DNA from 4 places in the Brenneria rubrifaciens genome. Region 2 is predicted to be linked to each of the others. Evidence: predicted binding sites of a transcription regulator. Region 2 holds the regulator's gene; each other region holds the start of a gene.
What was found. Region 2 encodes CRP, which controls carbon source genes, mostly activating them, when cyclic AMP is high. Its sites were predicted from a motif close to ATGTGANNNNNNTCACAT; they were not measured.
Positions count from the first base shown of each region.

Region 1: a site for CRP is predicted at 2,017-2,034, ahead of EH207_RS15605 (PTS mannitol transporter subunit IICBA). Genes of this name have one in related genera too.
Region 3: a site for CRP is predicted at 2,867-2,884, ahead of epd (erythrose-4-phosphate dehydrogenase). Genes of this name have one in related genera too.
Region 4: a site for CRP is predicted at 1,632-1,649, ahead of pth (aminoacyl-tRNA hydrolase). Genes of this name have one in related genera too.

Region 1 covers NZ_CP034035.1:3,499,812-3,504,660, reverse strand. Annotated here, with positions in the region: gene EH207_RS15615 (helix-turn-helix domain-containing protein) at 1-870, opposite strand, end outside; gene EH207_RS15610 (DUF3053 domain-containing protein) at 1,211-1,927, shown strand; gene EH207_RS15605 (PTS mannitol transporter subunit IICBA) at 2,306-4,213, shown strand; gene EH207_RS15600 (mannitol-1-phosphate 5-dehydrogenase) at 4,279-4,849, shown strand, end outside.
Region 2 covers NZ_CP034035.1:124,245-129,093, forward strand. Annotated here, with positions in the region: gene EH207_RS00510 (aminodeoxychorismate synthase component II) at 509-1,084, shown strand; gene argD (bifunctional acetylornithine/succinyldiaminopimelate transaminase) at 1,204-2,430, shown strand; gene crp (cAMP-activated global transcriptional regulator CRP) at 2,504-3,136, opposite strand; gene EH207_RS00525 (OsmC family protein) at 3,459-3,866, shown strand; gene EH207_RS00530 (phosphoribulokinase) at 3,935-4,804, opposite strand.
Region 3 covers NZ_CP034035.1:3,238,245-3,243,093, forward strand. Annotated here, with positions in the region: gene fbaA (class II fructose-bisphosphate aldolase) at 1-317, opposite strand, end outside; gene pgk (phosphoglycerate kinase) at 447-1,610, opposite strand; gene epd (erythrose-4-phosphate dehydrogenase) at 1,683-2,699, opposite strand; gene tkt (transketolase) at 3,035-4,849, opposite strand, start outside.
Region 4 covers NZ_CP034035.1:1,859,936-1,864,784, reverse strand. Annotated here, with positions in the region: gene ispE (4-(cytidine 5'-diphospho)-2-C-methyl-D-erythritol kinase) at 1-36, shown strand, start outside; gene prs (ribose-phosphate diphosphokinase) at 178-1,125, shown strand; gene ychH (stress-induced protein YchH) at 1,267-1,536, opposite strand; gene pth (aminoacyl-tRNA hydrolase) at 1,848-2,435, shown strand; gene ychF (redox-regulated ATPase YchF) at 2,566-3,657, shown strand; gene EH207_RS08655 (M24 family metallopeptidase) at 3,781-4,152, shown strand; gene EH207_RS08650 (flavin reductase family protein) at 4,152-4,808, shown strand.

The sequences.
Region 1 (4,849 bases), 650 kb from region 2:
GTAATCCGCGGTAAACTGTGACAGGTGCCAGAACCCCCATTGTGAAGCGACCTCGCTGATACTTAACGGTTCATGGCGGGTCACCAGCGTCCTTTTTACGCCGTTCAGCCGCATGTTTTTGAGAAACACAGCCGGGCTTTGCCCGGTCACTATCTCAAAACAGTTCTGCAAGGTGCGCCGTGACGTGTGCGTCATCAGACACAGCTCATCCTGCGCGCTTTTGACCACGCGCTGCGCTTTTTGCAGCGAGTGCCGCACCGGGGTGTTGTGCTGGTTGGCAACATCAAAAAACGCGAACACCAGCCCTCTGAGATCGCTTTTGAAATGCTGTCTGGCCTGCCTGCCGGCCATCTGGAGCGGATGATTGATGATGCTGTTGAAGGTGGCGGTGATTTGCTGCCGGATACGCGAAGCCAGCGCGTCGTCTCTGACGGAGTAAACTGCGTTGGGCAGCTCAGTGGCAATGTCTGAGAGCAGCGAAAGCGGAATGCTCAGCACCTGTATTGCGGCGTGGTCTGGCGTCTGTAACATCAGTTCTCCGCCGTTGTAGGACCAGGTCACATCCTGCAATGTCAGGCTTTTTCCCATCCAGCGCGCTTCGTCCGGCAGCCTGTTGAATACCCCCAGACACAGCGTTTTATCACGCCCTTTTCCGCTTTGAAATACCGCCTGAGATAGCTGCTCCTCGTGAAACTGTATACCGTCAATCCAGGCTTCTTTGATATTGCCCTCAAAACGGCCTTTGGATAGTTGATCGTAACGGAGCGACCAGTCCGTCAGCAGCCGACTGTGCTGAGCCAACTCCCGAATATGCGACGCGCAGCGGAATCCATTCTGATGACTTGAACCTGAATCAGACGTGAGTTCCATAACCGAGTCCCTAAATGAAAGTGGATACCAATAGGGAGCAAGAACTGCGCCATTAAAATAGCGAAATCTGGCAGATATGCAGAGTGAATGATTTTAAACGACTATTCTGCAAAAAGAAGCCTGCCAGCGGCGGGAAAACCGTGGCCGCGTCGCGGGAACGTGCACCAGCATAGCGAGAATTGCTCATTTTTAAAGTAGTTAAGGCAAGGCGATGCTGTCTTTGCCATCAGTCTTACCTGCATCAGACACCAAGTGAACAACATCTCGGCACAGCCGGATTGATCGGACTATGCTTAAACTAAATTCGACGGTGATAGAGCATATAAAACAGGAGCATAGGATGAGAGAAATGATGGAGTATCGCACGCGTTGGTGGTGGTCCGTTTTCATCTTTTTTATCGCATTGCAGATTGCGGGCTGTGGTGACAGCGACGCCGATCAGCGTAAAGCCTTTACGGATTTTGTGCACAGCCTCCAACAGCAACAGGATAGAAAACTGCCTGAGCTGACAGAAGAGCAAAAGGAGAAATTCGGGCCTTTCGTTAACGATTACACGATCCTGACCACCTTTTCCCAGCAGTTTAATCAGGCTGTGGCAGGCAGTCTGATACCGATGATGTCAGAGGTTTCCCGTATCCGTGTCCCCAGGGATTATCTGTCTCAGCGTGACGCGCTGCGCCAGTCTATCGGCGCCATGCAGATGTTGGGACAGCATATTCAGACGGCGAAAGCGCAAGCCGATGATGCCCGCCGGGCGCTCAAACAGCCTGAAGAGCTCCAGGTCGGCTATGACCGCCTGTATAACCGCGTAGTGACGCAGCCGGTCAACATCGTGCTGCCGCTTATTCCCAGCGCGATTTCATTTGCCCAGGGCTTGATTCAGATGGGGGATTATTTGCAGGCGCAGGGCGATCAGGTGGTTTTCAATGGCAACTTGGTACAGTTTTATACGCCTCAGCAGGTGGCGCAATATAACGGGATGGTGTCGGCGTTGCCGGCGCAGCATCGGAATCTGCTTAACGGGCTAAAGGCGCTGGGCGTCGCCGCCACGCCATAGGCGCGCGCGGTTGAGAGAAAGGGATGCGGTGCGAATGAAAATAAATTGTGATGATCATCACATAAGCAAAACAAAAATTCGGCTTATAAATGTGATTAAAATCACGTTTTAGGTGCTTTAAGGACAGCAAATTTCGAATTTTTAACGCTTTTTTGTGATGCATGTCACCTGGTTGTGAGGGTGATGTGGGGGGAATGTGTGATTTTTGTCACGTTTGTGCCGGGCGGTTGCGGTAGGAAAACAGCGTGTTAGAGTCCGCGCTGCATACAGTAAATAATACTGACGGGGACGCGCATGTGTTGAATCGTTATCACATCGTCCCACGATAATTATCACGCGCTTCTTATCGCCAGCGCGTCTCAATAGGGGTGTGTTTTTATGCTTTCATCAGACATTAAGATCAAAGTGCAGAACTTTGGTCGTTTTCTGAGCAATATGGTAATGCCCAATATTGGCGCATTCATCGCCTGGGGGATTATCACCGCACTGTTTATTCCTACGGGTTGGACGCCCAACGAGACGCTGGCGAAACTCGTCGGCCCGATGATCACCTATCTGCTGCCGTTGCTAATCGGTTATACCGGCGGCCGTTTGGTCTTTGGCGAACGCGGCGGCGTGGTCGGGGCGATTACGACGATGGGCGTAATCGCCGGGACGGATATCCCGATGTTCCTCGGTGCCATGATTGTCGGTCCGTTGGGCGGCTGGGCCATTAAGCGTTTCGACGGCATGGTTGACGGCAAAATCAAAAGCGGTTTTGAAATGCTGGTCAACAACTTCTCTGCCGGTATCATCGGCATGTTGCTGGCGATCCTGGCGTTTCTGGCGATTGGCCCGCTGGTTGTGATCTTCTCTCAGGCGCTGGCCGCCGGCGTTAATCTGATGGTGCAGAATGACCTGCTGCCGCTGACCTCTATTTTCGTCGAACCGGCAAAAATTCTGTTCCTGAACAACGCCATCAATCACGGTATCTTTTCACCGCTGGGTATTCAGCAGGCCACTGAAACCGGGAAGTCCATTTTCTTCCTGATCGAAGCCAACCCAGGTCCGGGTATGGGCGTACTGATGGCCTACATGTTCTTCGGCCGAGGCAATGCGAAAGAGTCCGCGCCGGGCGCGGCGATCATCCACTTTCTCGGCGGTATCCACGAAATCTATTTCCCTTACGTGTTGATGAATCCGCGTCTGATTATTGCGGTGATTCTGGGCGGGATGACCGGCGTGTTCACCCTGAACCTGCTGGGGGGCGGTCTGGTTTCTCCGGCATCTCCGGGCTCAATTCTGGCGGTGCTGGCGATGACGCCGAAAGGCGCGTACTTTGCCAACGTTGTCGCGATCGCGGCGGCATTTGCCGTCTCTTTCTTTGTCTCCGTGATTCTGTTGAAGAGCGTAAAGCATAAGAGCGAAGACGATCTGAGCGATTCGACTCGCCGTATGCAGGAAATGAAAGCCTCTGCCAACGGGCAGGGAAGCGTGAAAGCAGGGGTTAGCGGCGACATGAGCACCGTGCGTAAAATCATCGTGGCCTGTGATGCCGGTATGGGTTCCAGCGCCATGGGCGCGGGTGTGCTGCGCAAGAAGGTGCAGGATGCCGGGCTGACCCATATTTCTGTCATCAACAGCGCCATAAATAGCTTGCCGGACGATGCCGATCTGGTCATTACCCACCGCGACCTGACCGAGCGTGCGATGCGTCATGCGCCGCAGGCTCAGCATATTTCGCTGACCAATTTTCTCGACAGTCATCTGTACAGCGATCTGACGGCCCGTTTGGTTGCCGCCCAAGATAGCGGTGCGCCGTCTGTTGGCGCGCCGGTCACCGCGACGGCCGAGCCGACGAACCTGTTCCAACTGCGTGCTGAGCATATCTTCCTCAATCAGCAGGCGGCCGATAAAGCGCAGGCGATCCGCTTCGCGGGTGAACAACTGGTGAAAGGCGGTTTTGTTAAGCCGGACTATGTCGATGCGATGCTGGAGCGTGAAAAGCTGACGTCCACCTATCTGGGCGAGTCCATCGCGGTGCCGCACGGTACGATTGAAGCGAAAAATCAGGTGCTGAAAACCGGCGTGGTTTTCTGCCAATATCCCGATGGCGTCCGTTTCGGCGATGAAGACGATGAGGTGGCTCGTCTGGTTATCGGTATCGCCGCTCGCAACAATGAACACATTCAGGTGATAACCAGCCTGACCAATGCGCTCGATGACGAAACGATAATTGAACGTCTCGCGCATACGCGCGACGTGCAGGATGTGCTCGATCTGTTGTCCGGTAAAAAGAACGCCTGATTATTTGGCTCTGCCGCCTCCGGGCGGCCTCTTTTTATCCTTCTGTTTTTAAAGGGTAACGCATGATGAAAGCATTACATTTTGGCGCCGGGAATATAGGCCGGGGATTCATTGGTAAACTGCTGGCGGATGCCGATATTGAACTGACATTTGCCGATGTCAGCCAGCCGCTGCTGGAAGCTTTGAACAGTCGTAAACGCTATCAGGTGCGTATTGTGGGAGAGCAAACGCGCCTGGATACCGTCAGTAACGTCAGTGCGGTGCACAGCGGCAGTCAGGAGGCCGCGGCGCTGATTGCCGGGGCCGATCTGGTCACCACCGCCGTTGGGCCGCAGATTCTGGAAAAAATTGCCGAAACACTCGCTCAGGGGCTGGTTAAACGTCATGCGGATGGCAATTCACGGCCGCTGAATATTATCGCCTGTGAAAATATGGTGCGCGGCACCAGCCAGCTTAAGCAACAGGTTCTGAAATTGCTGCCGGAAGTACTGCTCGCGTGGGTGGATACACACGTGGGATTCGTGGATTCCGCCGTTGACCGGATTGTTCCGCCTTCCGACGCGGGCAGCGATGATGTGCTGGCGGTCACGGTAGAAACCTTCAGTGAATGGATTGTGGATAAAACCCAGTTCTGCG
Region 2 (4,849 bases):
ACGGGGGGTCTTTGTAAGCGCGTTAAACATAGCTTTTCATTTTTTTCGCTGCTGACAGGACATTGACCGACGTTCTCATCACCCAGGAAGGCGTTGCGAAATCTGGTTAGAATGCACAAACTGACCCGCGGATCATTTCTCCTGTCCGGGAGACGCGCGCTTTTTTCGCCAGGGGAGTCAGAAGAGCAAGGGCTGGATGGTTGGTCATGCTGCGGACTTGATGGCGGGGCTTTTGTTTCTGATGAGCGGCGCTACTTTCACCGCCTTGTGCGGCTTGGCTCCAATCTTGATAAGCTGTCGGGGGGGAAGGAGGCGTGTTGAGAACTTGGTGATTGATACCTTCCGTAAAAGTTAATGGAATATGCGCAATCAATTTACCCCAAGAAAGCCTGGTGTCATTGTAGGCACCGCGACGGAGTAGTTATTGCTCACCAGGTATGCGCGCCTGCACGCAGGATGGTGGTCCATTTTTATTTTAATCATTAAATATCAAATAGATAATATAATTATGTTGCTAATCATCGATAACTACGACTCCTTTACTTACAACCTGTATCAGTATTTCTGTGAGCTGGGCGCAGAGGTTCTGGTCAAGCGTAACGATGAGTTGCAATTGGCGGATATTGAACGGCTTGCGCCAGAGAGACTGGTGATTTCCCCCGGCCCTTGTACCCCGGATGATGCCGGTATTTCACTGGCGGCGATCCGCCATTTTGCGGATAAATTGCCTGTTCTGGGGGTCTGTCTTGGTCATCAGGCGCTGGGACAGGCATTTGGCGCGCGTGTTGTGCGTGCCCGACAGGTCATGCATGGCAAAACCTCTGTCATCACCCATAACAGTACGGGAATTTTTTACGGTTTATCCCAGCCGCTGACGGTGACGCGCTACCACTCGTTGGTGCTTGAAGCGGATGCTTTACCTGACTGCTTTGAGGTGACCGCCTGGAGTGAGTGCAAGGGCGAACGTGATGAAATCATGGGAATCCGGCATCGTTCGCTGCCGTTGGAGGGGGTACAGTTTCACCCTGAAAGCATACTTAGCCAGCAAGGACATCAGCTTTTGGATAATTTTCTTAAAATCTAGTCGGATAGAAAGTCATTGCTTGGCAAAGGGGATTAAACATTGCCCTTAATTGATTTTTTATGCATATTTACTGACTATATTTTCATACGGAACGATGAAATATCAGAGCGGGGCAGCAAATGACTACAGAGAACAAAACAGTAACAAGGGAAACTCACGATAAAGTAATTCTGCCGGTTTATGCACCAGCGCAGTTTGTGCCGGTAAAAGGTAAGGGAAGCCGGGTGTGGGATCAGCAAGGGCGAGAATATATTGATTTCTCAGGCGGTATTGCCGTTACCGCGCTGGGGCATTGCCATCCCGCTCTGGTCGCCGCGTTGAAACAGCAAGGAGAACAACTCTGGCACACCAGCAATGTTTTTACTAATGAGCCGGCGTTGCGTCTGGCCAGCAAGCTGATTAACGCGACCTTTGCCGATCGGGTGTTCTTTGTCAACTCCGGGGCGGAGGCCAACGAAGCGGCGTTTAAACTGGCGCGCCACTACGCGATTGAACGCCACAGCCCGTACAAGACTAAAATCATCGCGTTTTATAATGCGTTCCATGGAAGAACGTTGTTCACCGTCTCGGTTGGCGGCCAGGCAAAATATGCTGACGGTTTTGGCCCGAAGCCTGCGGATATCGTTCATGTGCCTTTTAACGATCTGGACGCGGTTAGAGCGGTAATGGATGATCACACCTGTGCGGTGGTTCTGGAACCCGTGCAGGGAGAGGGCGGAATTATGCCGGCGACGCCAGCGTTTCTGCAGGGCGTGCGTGAGTTATGCGATCGGCATAACGCGCTGCTGGTGTTTGACGAGGTCCAAAGTGGAATGGGCAGAACGGGAAAACTGTTTACTTATATGCATTACGGTATTACGCCAGATATTCTGACCACGGCGAAAGCGTTGGGGGGCGGTTTCCCGATCAGTGCGATGCTGACAACCGAGGAAATTGCCTCGGTGATGACGGTTGGCGTACACGGTACGACCTATGGCGGTAACCCGCTGGCTTGCGCAGTGGCGGAAGCCGCGCTGGACACCATTAATACGCCGGAAGTGTTGTCTGGTGTGGCGGATCGTCACGAACGGTTTGTCAATGAACTGGAAAAAATTAACCAGCGGCATGGCATTTTCGAACAGATTCGCGGCATGGGCCTATTGCTGGGCGCCGAGCTGACCCCGGAGTGGCATGGCCGGGCGCGTAACTTCCTGGCCGCCGCCGCTGAGCAAGGCGTTATGGTGCTGATAGCCGGTCCGAATGTGATTCGTTTTGTGCCCTCCCTGGTGATTGAAACGGAAGATATCGAGCAGGGAATGGCTAAATTCGCTAAAGCCGTCGAGCAGGTGGTTAACGCCGCAGATTAATGCGCTATTGCCATGAAACAGTTAAAAAAGCGTGAGGTTGGCTTCACGCTTTTTTTGTAGGGTAAGGTAAGACTTAACGAGTGCCGTAAACGACGATCGTTTTGCCATGTGCGGAGATCAGGTTCTGGTCTTCTAGCATTTTAAGAATGCGGCCCACGGTTTCACGTGAACAGCCAACAATTTGTCCGATTTCCTGGCGGGTAATTTTTATTTGCATGCCATCCGGGTGGGTCATGGCATCAGGTTGTTTCGCCAGATTTAGCAGCGTTTGAGCAATACGGCCTGTGACATCAAGAAAAGCCAGGTTGCCGACTTTTTCCGAGGTTACCTGTAGACGGCTTGCCATTTGCGCGGACAGACGCATGAGAATATCTGGATTGACCTGTATTAGTTGCCGGAATTTCTTGTAAGAAATTTCAGCGACTTCACAAGCCGTTTTTGCCCGTACCCAGGCGCTGCGCTCCTGTCCTTCCTCAAACAGGCCAAGCTCGCCGATAAAATCTCCCTGATTGAGATAAGAGAGAATCATTTCTTTGCCTTCTTCATCTTTGATTAGCACTGCGACAGAGCCTTTCACGATGTAGTAAAGCGTTTCTGCTTTTTCACCCTGGTGAATAAGCGTGCTCTTCGATGGATACTTATGGATATGGCAATGAGAAAGGAACCATTCGAGAGTGGGGTCTGTTTGCGGTTTGCCGAGAACCATTCGCTATTATCCTCTGTTGTAATTCACTGCGCAAATCACAGGGCTCAGAGTTCCCTGTACGGCGTGTTAACTGCGACTGCTAAAAAATCAAATTTCGTGTGGGCAGAATGACGTCAGGGAATATACTGGAATTTACTATCTGGCGACGCCATCACCTTCCTTGTATCTGTGTTTGCCCGGAACAGGCAGATGCTACTTTTGTTTTTAACACAGCTTGAGGGAAGTGTCTTGTATTGTCTCGCTTCAGCATGAGAAAGCGCCGGGTATGGCGTTTTTTGTATAGTAACAATATAAATTTTCAAAAATTTTTTAGGGAGACGCTATGCATGCACGGGTGAAATGGATTGAAGGCTTAACGTTTCTTGGCGAGTCCGCCTCAGGACATCAGGTTATGATGGACGGCAATGCGGGTGACAAGGCGCCAAGCCCTATGGAAATGCTGCTGATATCGGTTGGCGGTTGCAGCGCGATCGATGTTGTGTCGATTTTGCAAAAAGGACGTCACGATGTCGCCGATTGTGAAGTGAAATTGACTTCGGAACGGAGAGTGCAAGCGCCTCGTCTGTTTACTCATATCAATTTGCATTTCATCGTGACGGGGAAAGGGCTGACCGATCAGGCGGTAGAGCGCGCGGTGGTATTGTCTGCTGAAAAGTATTGCTCTGTGGCGCTGATGTTGGGGGAAGTTGTTCAGGTTACGCACAGTCATGAAGTCCGGGATTCAGCCTAACCGCGCCTTCCTGACATCGTCGCCATCACAGCGACACGACGCGCCTGATAGGGCGTGATGCTGTGATGCTATTCGATCTTTTTCCCTTCCAGCAGGCGTTGTACCAGCGGCGTCATAATCAGCTCCATCGCCAAACCCATTTTTCCACCGGGAACAACCAGCGTGTTGATATGAGAAATAAACGAGCCTTGCAACATGGCGAGCAGATAAGGGTAATCAATATTGTCCAGCCCCTGAAAATGTATCACCACGAAGCTCTCATCCAGTGAAGGAATGGATTTCGCTGCGAACGGGTTGGACGTATCCACGGTGGGGACGCGCTGGAAATTTAAGTGGGTGCGTGAAAATTGTGGCGTGATGTAAGTGATGTAGTCCTCCATCGAGCGAACGACTGAATCCATCACGGCTTCGCGTGAATGCCCGCGTTCATTGACATCACGAATCAATTTTTGAATCCACTCCAGATTGACGATAGGCACCACGCCGACCAGCAGATCGACGTGTTGAGCCACATTGTGTTGCTCGGTAACCACGCCGCCATGCAGACCTTCGTAAAACAGCACATCCGTGGGTGACGGCATGGGTTCCCAGGGGGTGAATGTACCGGGAACCTGATTGTAGGGAATCGCTTCATCATAGGTGTGAAGGTATTTGCGGGTTTTCCCTCGCCCATGCTGCCCATATTCAATGAACGACTGTTCCAGCAGGCTGAAATCATTGGCTTCGGGCCCAAAGTAGCTGATGTGCCGGCCAAGATCGCGCGCCTTGCGAATGGCCATATCCATTTCCGGGCGGGTGTAACGATGGAAGCTATCCCCTTCGAGCTGGGCAGCCCGCATTTTCAACTGCTGAAAAATTTTATGGAACGCCTGGCTGGTGGTGGTGGTTCCCGCGCCGCTGGAGCCGGTAACGGCTATAATTGGATGCTTATATGACATGTGAGGCTTTACTCCGTGATGGCGGCGCGACTTAGCATCGCCGTC
Region 3 (4,849 bases), 910 kb from region 2:
AGAATCACCGGCACGCCGTAGTGTTCCGCCATCTGATGGACATGGTGAGCGCCGGAAATCGCGCCCAGAATAGCCGCCTGCTGACCTTCAGCCTTCATACCTTTACCAGCGATAAATGCCGCACCGCCGTTGGAGAACTGAACGATAACCGGCGCGCGTACTTTGGCCGCGGCTTCCAGAACCGCATTGATAGAGTCAGTACCGACGCAGTTTACTGCTGGCAGGGCGAATTTGTTTTCTTTTGCTACTGCGAAAACTTTCTGAACGTCATCACCAGTGATGACACCAGGTTTTACGAAATCAAAAATTTTAGACATGTTACGTGTCCTGTTTCGTTGGTCGTAGAGGGTTTAGAGATATCGATGTTTAAATCGACAGGCTACTCAGGCACACGCCAGAGTAGCCGAAGCGAAGGTAATATCTTACGCTCCGCTTAAATCAAAATATTACTGCTTGGCACGTTCTTCCAGCATAACGACCGCCGGTAGTTTTTTCCCTTCAACAAACTCCAGGAAAGCGCCGCCACCGGTAGAGATGTAGGAGATTTGGTCGGCAATGCCGAACAGATCGATCGCCGCCAGTGTGTCGCCGCCACCGGCAATAGAGAAGGCGTCGCTTTCCGCAATGGCTCTGGCGACAATCTCGGTGCCTTTGCGGAAGTTCGGGAATTCAAATACGCCGACCGGACCATTCCACAGAATGGTTTTGGCGTTTTTCAGAATTTCCGCCAGGCGCTCGGCGGAAACGTCGCCCAGATCCAGAATCTGCTCTTCATCCTTGATTGCCGTGACCGATTTCAGCGTCGCGGCGGCAGTTTCAGAAAATTCAGACGCAACGCGAACATCGCTCGGCACCGGAATATCGCAGGTTTCCAGCAATTTCTTCGCTTCAGGAATCAGGTCTGCTTCATACAGCGATTTACCCACGTTGTGGCCTTGAGCGGCGACGAAGGTATTGGCGATACCGCCGCCAACAATCAGTTTATCGGCGATTTTGGACAAAGAGTCCAATACGGTCAGTTTGGTGGAAACTTTGGAGCCGCCGACGATGGCAACCATCGGACGGGCCGGATTGCCCAGCGCTTTACCCAATGCTTCCAGCTCATTAGACAACAGCGGGCCCGCACAGGCGATAGGCGCGAATTTACCCACGCCGTGTGTCGACGCCTGAGCGCGGTGCGCCGTACCAAATGCATCCATGACGTACACGTCACACAGCGCGGCATATTGCTTCGCCAGAACTTCGTCGTCTTTCTTCTCACCTTTATTAAAACGAACATTTTCCAGCACAACCAGCTCACCTTGCGCGACATCCACGCCGTCCAGATAATCCTTAGCCAGACGTACCGGAGAAGAGATTTTATCTTTTAAATAGTTAACGACGGGCAGCAGAGAAAACTCTTCGTTGTATTCTCCTTCGGTCGGACGCCCCAGGTGGGAAGTCACCATCACGCGCGCCCCCTGTTTCAGGGCCAGTTCAATGGTCGGCAGAGAAGCGCGGATACGCGCATCAGACGTCACTTTACCTTCTTTTACCGGCACGTTCAGATCGGAACGGATAAGTACGCGTTTGCCAGCCAGATCCAGATCGGTCATCTTAATTACAGACATGGTGAATCCTCTTGTTGATTCTCTTTTAAAGTTGCTTGAGCGAGATATTGATCCCTGATCAATATCGTCGTACTAGAAACCGCAGGCCGCCATTGCCCGTGTTGTATCCAACATTCGATTGGCGAAGCCCCATTCGTTATCGCACCAGACCAGTGTTTTAACCAGGTGCCGGCCACTGACCCGGGTCTGCGTGCCATCAACAATAGCACTGTGCGGATCATGGTTAAAATCAGCCGAAACTAACGGCAATTCGGTGTAGTCAACTATACCACGAAATGCCTCATGCGCTGATTTTTGCAGTAATGCATTAATTTCATTAACATTTACTGGTTTCTTTACGCTGACGCTTAGATCGATCGCCGTGACATTAATCGTGGGGACCCGCACCGATATCGCCTCAAAACGATCGAGGAACTGCGGGAAAACCCGGGTTATCCCTGCCGACAGTTTGGTGTCCACCGGAATGATGGACTGACTGGCCGCACGGGTACGCCGCAGGTCATGATGATAGGCATCAATCACCGGCTGATCGTTCATTGATGAATGGATTGTGGTCACCGTTCCATTTTCAATGCCGAATGCATCATCCAGCAGTTTAATTATAGGAATAATACAATTGGTTGTGCAGGAGGCATTGGAAACGATGCGATGTTCGGCCATTAATTGTTGATGATTCACGCCAAATACCACCGTTGCATCCAAATCCGCGGTTCCCGGATGTGAGAACAAGACTTTCTTCGCTCCTGCCGCCAAATGCGCTTCGCCATCGGCGCGACTGCCATATACGCCACTGCAATCCAGCACCACATCTACGCTAAGTTCACCCCAGGGCAACTGCTCGATCTCCGCCTGGTGCAACAGGCGGATGCAATCATCCCCAACGTATAGCTGATCGCACTCCTGGCGAATATCCCAGGGGAAACGACCGTGACTCGAATCGTATTTGAGCAGGTGGGCAATCCCCTCCGCACTCGCCAGTTCATTAATGGCAACAACGCTAATTTCTGCCCGGCGGCCCGATTCATACAGCGCACGTAAAACACTGCGACCAATACGGCCAAAGCCGTTTATCGCAATACGGATTGTCATGGCGTTCCCTGTGTTGTGGTGTTCATATCATCGCCATAGGATATACCCTTCTTGCATGAAGTTGCAGCACAGTTGCGCCCCTTCCTTCGAAGAGAGTCAGTGAGTTGCAAGGGGGAAGCCGCTTCTCGAACGCAAGGCCAAAACGATGCCGGAAATCCCTTGTCAGAATGCAATCAACATCACAACTGAAACGCTTCAGCCAGCATAAACGAATTAGTGTTTAAAAAGAAATATTCTCGCTCGACACACCTCAGAAGAGTGACCTGCGTCATAAAAAAACCGCCAGATCAAAATGCTGGCGGTTTCAAGACTTCGTGCGGTAAAGCAAAACGTGATTACTTCAGTAATGCCTGCGCTTTTGCGACCACGTTATCCACAGTGAAGCCGAACTCTTCAAACAGCAGCTCAGCGGGCGCAGACTCACCAAAGCTCGTCATTCCAACAATAGCCCCGTTCAGGCCCACGTACTTGTACCAGTAATCGGCGATACTCGCCTCAACCGCTACCCGCGCGCTCACCGATTTCGGCAGCACCGCCTCACGATAGGTCGCATCCTGTTTGTCAAATGCATCCGTTGACGGCATCGACACCACGCGAACCTTATGCCCTGCCGCCGTCAGTTTGTCATATGCGCCAACCGCCAGCTCGACCTCCGAACCGGTGGCTATCAGGATGACATCCGGCTGGCCGCCGCTGTCTTTCAGCACGTACGCGCCTTTAGCCACATCCGCCAGTTGCTGTGCAGTACGCTCCTGCTGCGCCAGATTTTGTCGGGACAGAATCAGCGCCGTCGGGCCGTCCTGACGCTCAATGGCATATTTCCACGCTATCGCCGTTTCCACCTGATCCGCCGGACGCCATACGCTCATGTTCGGCGTCACACGCAGACTGGCCAACTGCTCGACCGGCTGATGCGTCGGGCCGTCTTCCCCCAGACCGATGGAGTCGTGGGTATAGACGTAAATACTGCGGATTTTCATCAGCGCCGCCATACGCACCGCGTTACGGGCGTATTCCACAAACATCAGGAAGGTGGCGGTGTACGGCAGGAAACCGCCGTGCAACGCTATTCCGTTGGCGATAGCGGTCATGCCGAATTCGCGCACGCCATAGTGGATGTAGTTGCCCGCCGCGTCTTTATCCAGTGATTTGGAACCAGACCAGATGGTCAGGTTGCTGGGCGCCAGGTCAGCCGAGCCGCCCAATAACTCAGGCAGCAGTTTACCGTAGGCTTCCAGCGCATTCTGAGAAGCTTTACGGCTGGCAATTTTCGCCGGGTTGACCTGCAACTGCTCAATGAATTTTTGGGCATCCGCCTGCCAATTGGCCGGCAAGTCGCCCGCGGTGCGGCGTTTGAACTCAGCAGCCAGTTCCGGGTAGGCGCCGGCGTAGGCGGCAAACGCTTCATTCCAGGCGGCTTCTTTACGCTGTCCGGCGGCTTTGGCATCCCAGGCGGCGTAAATCTCGGCCGGAATTTCAAACGCCGGATAAGACCAGCCCAGTTGCTCGCGTGATGCGGCCACTTCCGCGTCACCCAACGGCGAGCCGTGAGAATCGTGCGTGCCCGCTTTGTTCGGCGAACCAAAGCCAATCACGGTCTTGCACATCAGCAGCGACGGTTTGTCCGTCACCAGTTGGGCTTGCGCGATGGCGGCTTCGATGGCATCCGTATCGTGACCGTCTACGCCGCGCACCACATGCCAGCCGTAGGCTTCAAAACGGGTAGCGGTGTCATCGGTAAACCAGCCTTCGACGTGGCCGTCGATGGAGATGCCGTTATCATCATAAAACGCGGTCAGTTTGCCGAGCTTCATGGTGCCGGCCAGCGAGCAGACTTCATGGGAAATCCCTTCCATCATGCAGCCGTCCCCCAGAAACGCGTAGGTGTGGTGGTTGACAATTTCATGACCCGGACGGTTGAACTGCGCCGCCAGCGTACGCTCGGCAATCGCCATCCCGATCGCGTTGGCAATCCCCTGCCCCAGCGGGCCGGTGGTGGTTTCGATCCCAGGGGTGTAACCGTATTCCGGGTGGCCCGGGGTTTTGGAGTGCAGTTGGCGGAAGTTTTTGAGCTCTTCGATCGGCAGGTCGTAGCCCGTTAGGTGCAGCAGGCTGTAAATCAGCATGGAGGCGTGACCGTTGGACAGGAC
Region 4 (4,849 bases), 1.7 Mb from region 2:
TTGCAACGCGCACTTTCCGGGCAATTTCAGGTCTGATAATACCCGCTCTGTTACTGAGGATGTTTTATCAAACCTGATTCATACACCCGTATGCATATTGTGCCTGTTGTTGCGCCCCGCTCCCGGATATCACAGCGGGTACAATATTTCTCTGGACGCAAGCCTGAGGTTATTCTCGTGCCTGATATGAAGCTTTTTGCTGGTAACGCCATCCCGGAACTGGCACAACGTATTGCCAACCGTTTGTACACTAGCCTTGGCGACGCCGCTGTCGGTCGTTTTAGCGACGGCGAAGTCAGCGTGCAAATCAATGAAAATGTACGCGGCGGTGATATTTTTATTATCCAGTCCACCTGCGCACCTACCAACGATAACCTGATGGAACTGGTTGTAATGGTTGATGCTTTGCGGCGCGCTTCCGCGGGACGTATCACCGCGGTTATTCCTTATTTTGGTTATGCGCGTCAGGATCGCCGGGTTCGTTCCGCCCGTGTGCCAATCACCGCCAAAGTGGTGGCCGATTTCCTTTCCAGCGTAGGCGTTGACCGCGTATTAACGGTAGATCTGCACGCAGAACAGATTCAGGGCTTCTTTGACGTTCCAGTTGATAACGTTTTCGGTAGTCCGATTCTGTTGGAGGATATGCTGCAACAGAACCTGGAGAATCCGATTGTGGTTTCCCCGGATATTGGCGGCGTCGTTCGTGCCCGCGCCATTGCCAAGCTGTTGAATGATACCGACATGGCGATTATTGATAAACGCCGCCCTCGCGCCAACGTGTCTCAGGTGATGCACATCATCGGTGACGTTGCCGGTCGTGACTGCGTTCTGGTTGACGATATGATCGATACCGGCGGTACGCTGTGTAAAGCAGCGGAAGCGTTGAAAGAACGCGGCGCCAAGCGCGTATTTGCTTACGCTACGCATCCGATCTTCTCAGGCAATGCGTATGACAACATTCAAAACTCGGTTATTGATGAAGTGATTGTCTGCGATACCATTCCGCTGACAGACAACATCAAATCATTGCCCAATGTCCGCACCCTGACCCTGTCGGGTATGCTGGCCGAAGCGATTCGCCGTATCAGTAACGAAGAATCAATCTCCGCCATGTTTGAGCATTAATCGTTTTTTTAGCTGAGTCACAGTTAATAACGAGCAACAACGCCACCTTTTCCCGGTGGCGTTGTTATAATATCGATGAGATAAGAAAAAACCGCCATAGCGAGGCTAGAGCGGCTCTCAAAATTGTTCTACTAGATCTATTTATGAATGCCGCTGACGCTGGCAACGTTTGTCAAAGTGTTTCACCCACCAGTAACGATCGGCGACCGCCTCACGTCCGCTGATACGGGCGCCGACCAGCCAGGAAATAGCGCCAGCAAAAATACTCACAAGATCACTGTACATCATGGATTTTGGCAAATTCAGTTCAGGAAACTGGCTGACAATGGAAAAAACAATACCGCCAATCATCAGGATCATACCAATACCCATCAACACATTGCCTAATAGGGTCACTTTTTTACGTTTCATCTGTCACCTCCAGATCAACTCTGTGGATGAATAAAGATATTGCTATAATCTTCCTTTTTGCATTGATGTAATTATAGACTATGCCGGACGAATGATTGCGGTAAAGATCACAGATATAGCGATTAAAATTCATATTTTTTTACGTTTAAATAAATAAAAACACAAAACCATAAATAGTTTCCTGTTGATATTAATTCATTTCATTCAGTTGATATTTGGCGTTTAACCTGCCCTATGTGTAAACTATCGCACTTCATTGCTCATTTAAATCACGCGGCGTTATTTGAAATACGCGCAATCTGGAATATATCGTGAGTAGCATTAAATTAATCGTTGGTCTGGCCAACCCTGGCGCTGAATATGCCGTTACCCGCCATAACGCCGGCGCTTGGTACGTTGACCGTCTGGCGGACACTTACCGCCAGACGCTGAAAGAAGAAGGCAAATTCTTCGGTTATACATCACGTTTAACGCTTGCCGGTCATGACATCCGCTTGCTGGTTCCCACGACCTTTATGAACCTGAGCGGCAAGTCCGTGGCGGCAATGGCCACATTTTATCGCATTCAACCTGATGAAATACTTGTCGCCCATGATGAACTGGACTTATTGCCGGGTATTGCCAAACTCAAACAGGGTGGTGGCCACGGCGGACACAACGGGCTGAAAGACATCATCAGCAAGCTGGGCAATAACCCTAATTTCCACCGATTACGTATCGGCATCGGGCATCCGGGCGACAGAAATAAAGTTACCGGTTTTGTACTGGGAAAACCGCCGTTTAGCGAACAAACACTGATCGATGGCGCCATTGATGAAGCCGTTCGCTGTACTGAGATCCTGCTGAAAGAAGATATGGTGAAAGCCATGAACCGGTTACACGCATTTAAAGCGGCATAATTTCTCCGTCGATTCAGATGGCAGATCGAGATAAATCGTCATTCCGTGTATAATCGGCCGCAATATTTTCTTTCTGACAGGCAATCGAAAGTAATTGCCTGATTAATAAGTTAGTTGAGGTGATATAAACATGGGATTCAAATGCGGTATCGTCGGGCTGCCTAACGTCGGTAAATCCACTCTGTTCAATGCGTTGACCAAAGCCGGTATCGAAGCGGCCAATTTCCCGTTTTGCACCATTGAGCCGAATACCGGCGTGGTGCCAATGCCCGATCCGCGTCTGGATAAACTGGCCGAAATCGTCAAGCCTCAGCGTATTCTCCCCACGACCATGGAGTTTGTTGATATCGCCGGTCTGGTAAAAGGCGCATCTAAGGGCGAAGGGCTGGGTAATCAGTTTCTGACCAACATCCGTGAAACAGAAGCCATCGGCCATGTCGTACGTTGTTTTGAAAACGACAACATTATCCATGTGAATAATAAAGTTGACCCGGCTGACGATATCGACGTCATCAACACCGAGTTGGCGTTATCTGACCTCGACACCTGCGAACGGGCGATACATCGCGTACAGAAGAGAGCCAAAGGCGGCGATAAAGATGCCAAAGCTGAACTGGCCGCGCTGGAAAAATGCCTGCCGCAGTTGGAAAACGCGGGTATGCTGCGTTCACTGGATCTGACGGATGAAGACAAAGCCGCCATCCGCTACCTGAGCTTCCTGACCCTGAAGCCAACCATGTATATCGCTAACGTTAACGAAGATGGTTTCGAGAATAACCCCTACCTCGATAAAGTCCGCGAAATTGCGGCAAAAGAAGGTTCGGTTGTCGTGGCCGTATGTGCGGCGGTTGAATCAGATATCGCTGAACTGGACGATGCCGACCGTGCGGAATTTATGGCTGAATTGGGACTGGAAGAACCAGGGCTGAACCGTGTGATCCGCGCAGGCTACGAACTGCTGAACCTGCAAACCTACTTCACCGCCGGCGTTAAAGAAGTCCGTGCCTGGACCATCCCGATCGGCGCTACCGCGCCGCAGGCGGCAGGCAAGATTCATACCGACTTTGAAAAGGGTTTTATCCGCGCACAAACCATCTCCTATGAAGACTTTATTGCCTATAGAGGCGAGCAAGGTGCCAAAGAAGCCGGGAAAATGCGCTCAGAAGGCAAAGAGTACATCGTAAAAGATGGCGACGTGATGAACTTTTTGTTCAACGTCTAAGTAGCTTCAGCTGTCTTATGAGGTTTCATCGAATCTCATCAAGGCTGACAAACACCCTAAAATCCACGCAATTGCGTGGATTTTTCATTTATACGTCTGAGATACAAGTCAAAAGCGCGCACTATGCCGTACAACTGGGCGCCGATGCCGGACGGCGGCGCACGTCTGATCCCGCAGCAATATGTCCGTGATATCGACTGGGAAGCGCAAGGTCGTAAATTGATGCACGTCTATCCCGCCACTTATGGCCCGCACAACCCGAATCTTGGCCATTCCGTCGGCATGGCCGGTGGACAGAATAGCTTCAATATCTCATCCCACAACTACGATCGCCTGGAAGAAGGCATGGTATTTGTCCTTCATACTCAATGGATTGAGCCGCTAAAAGCGGGCTGCAACATTGGTGACTGTTACGTTGTCACCAAAGATGGCTTTGAGAATCTTAGCCGCCACACACCGTTAGAAACACATCGCATTGCTGCGGGAGTTAAATAATGAAAGATATGCCAGGACATACCTATTTTGACTTTGCTGAGTTAAGCGAGCGTGAGCGTTACAAAATTCTGATCGGCACGGTGATCCCTCGCCCGGTGGCGCTGGTCACCACCCTTAGCAAGGAAGGCCTACCCAATGCCGGTCCGTTTAGCTTCTTCAACGTGTTAACGCACGATCCGGCCATTGTGGCGATTGGTGTTGAAAACTATACCGACATGCGCTTCAAAGACACCTCGCGCAACATCCGCGAAACCGGTGAGTTCACCGTGCACATTGTTGACGATGCGCTGGTTGAGCAGATGGAGATCTGCGCCATCAAATTTGGCCCGGAGGTCGATGAGTTACAGGAAGCCGGCCTGGAAACCACGCCAGGCAAAATGGTGCGTAGCCCGCGCATTCTCGCGGCTCCCGCTGCCCTCGAGTGCCGCCGTCATACCACGCTGCAGGTTGGTGCGGCGCGCGAGATCATTCTCGGCGAAGTGGTCGGCGTCTATGTGCGCAGCGACGCGGTGAATCCTGAAAATCTGCATATCGATCAGCAATTGATGGATGTGATTGGTCGAATGGGGGGCAATACCTATTGCAGAACGCGCGATCAGTTTGATGTAAAAACCCTAACCAAAGAACAGTGGGAGGCGCGCCAGTTGACGAAATAAACAAAGACAGTTTTTCAATGAGGATGGTGGAATCAAAATCT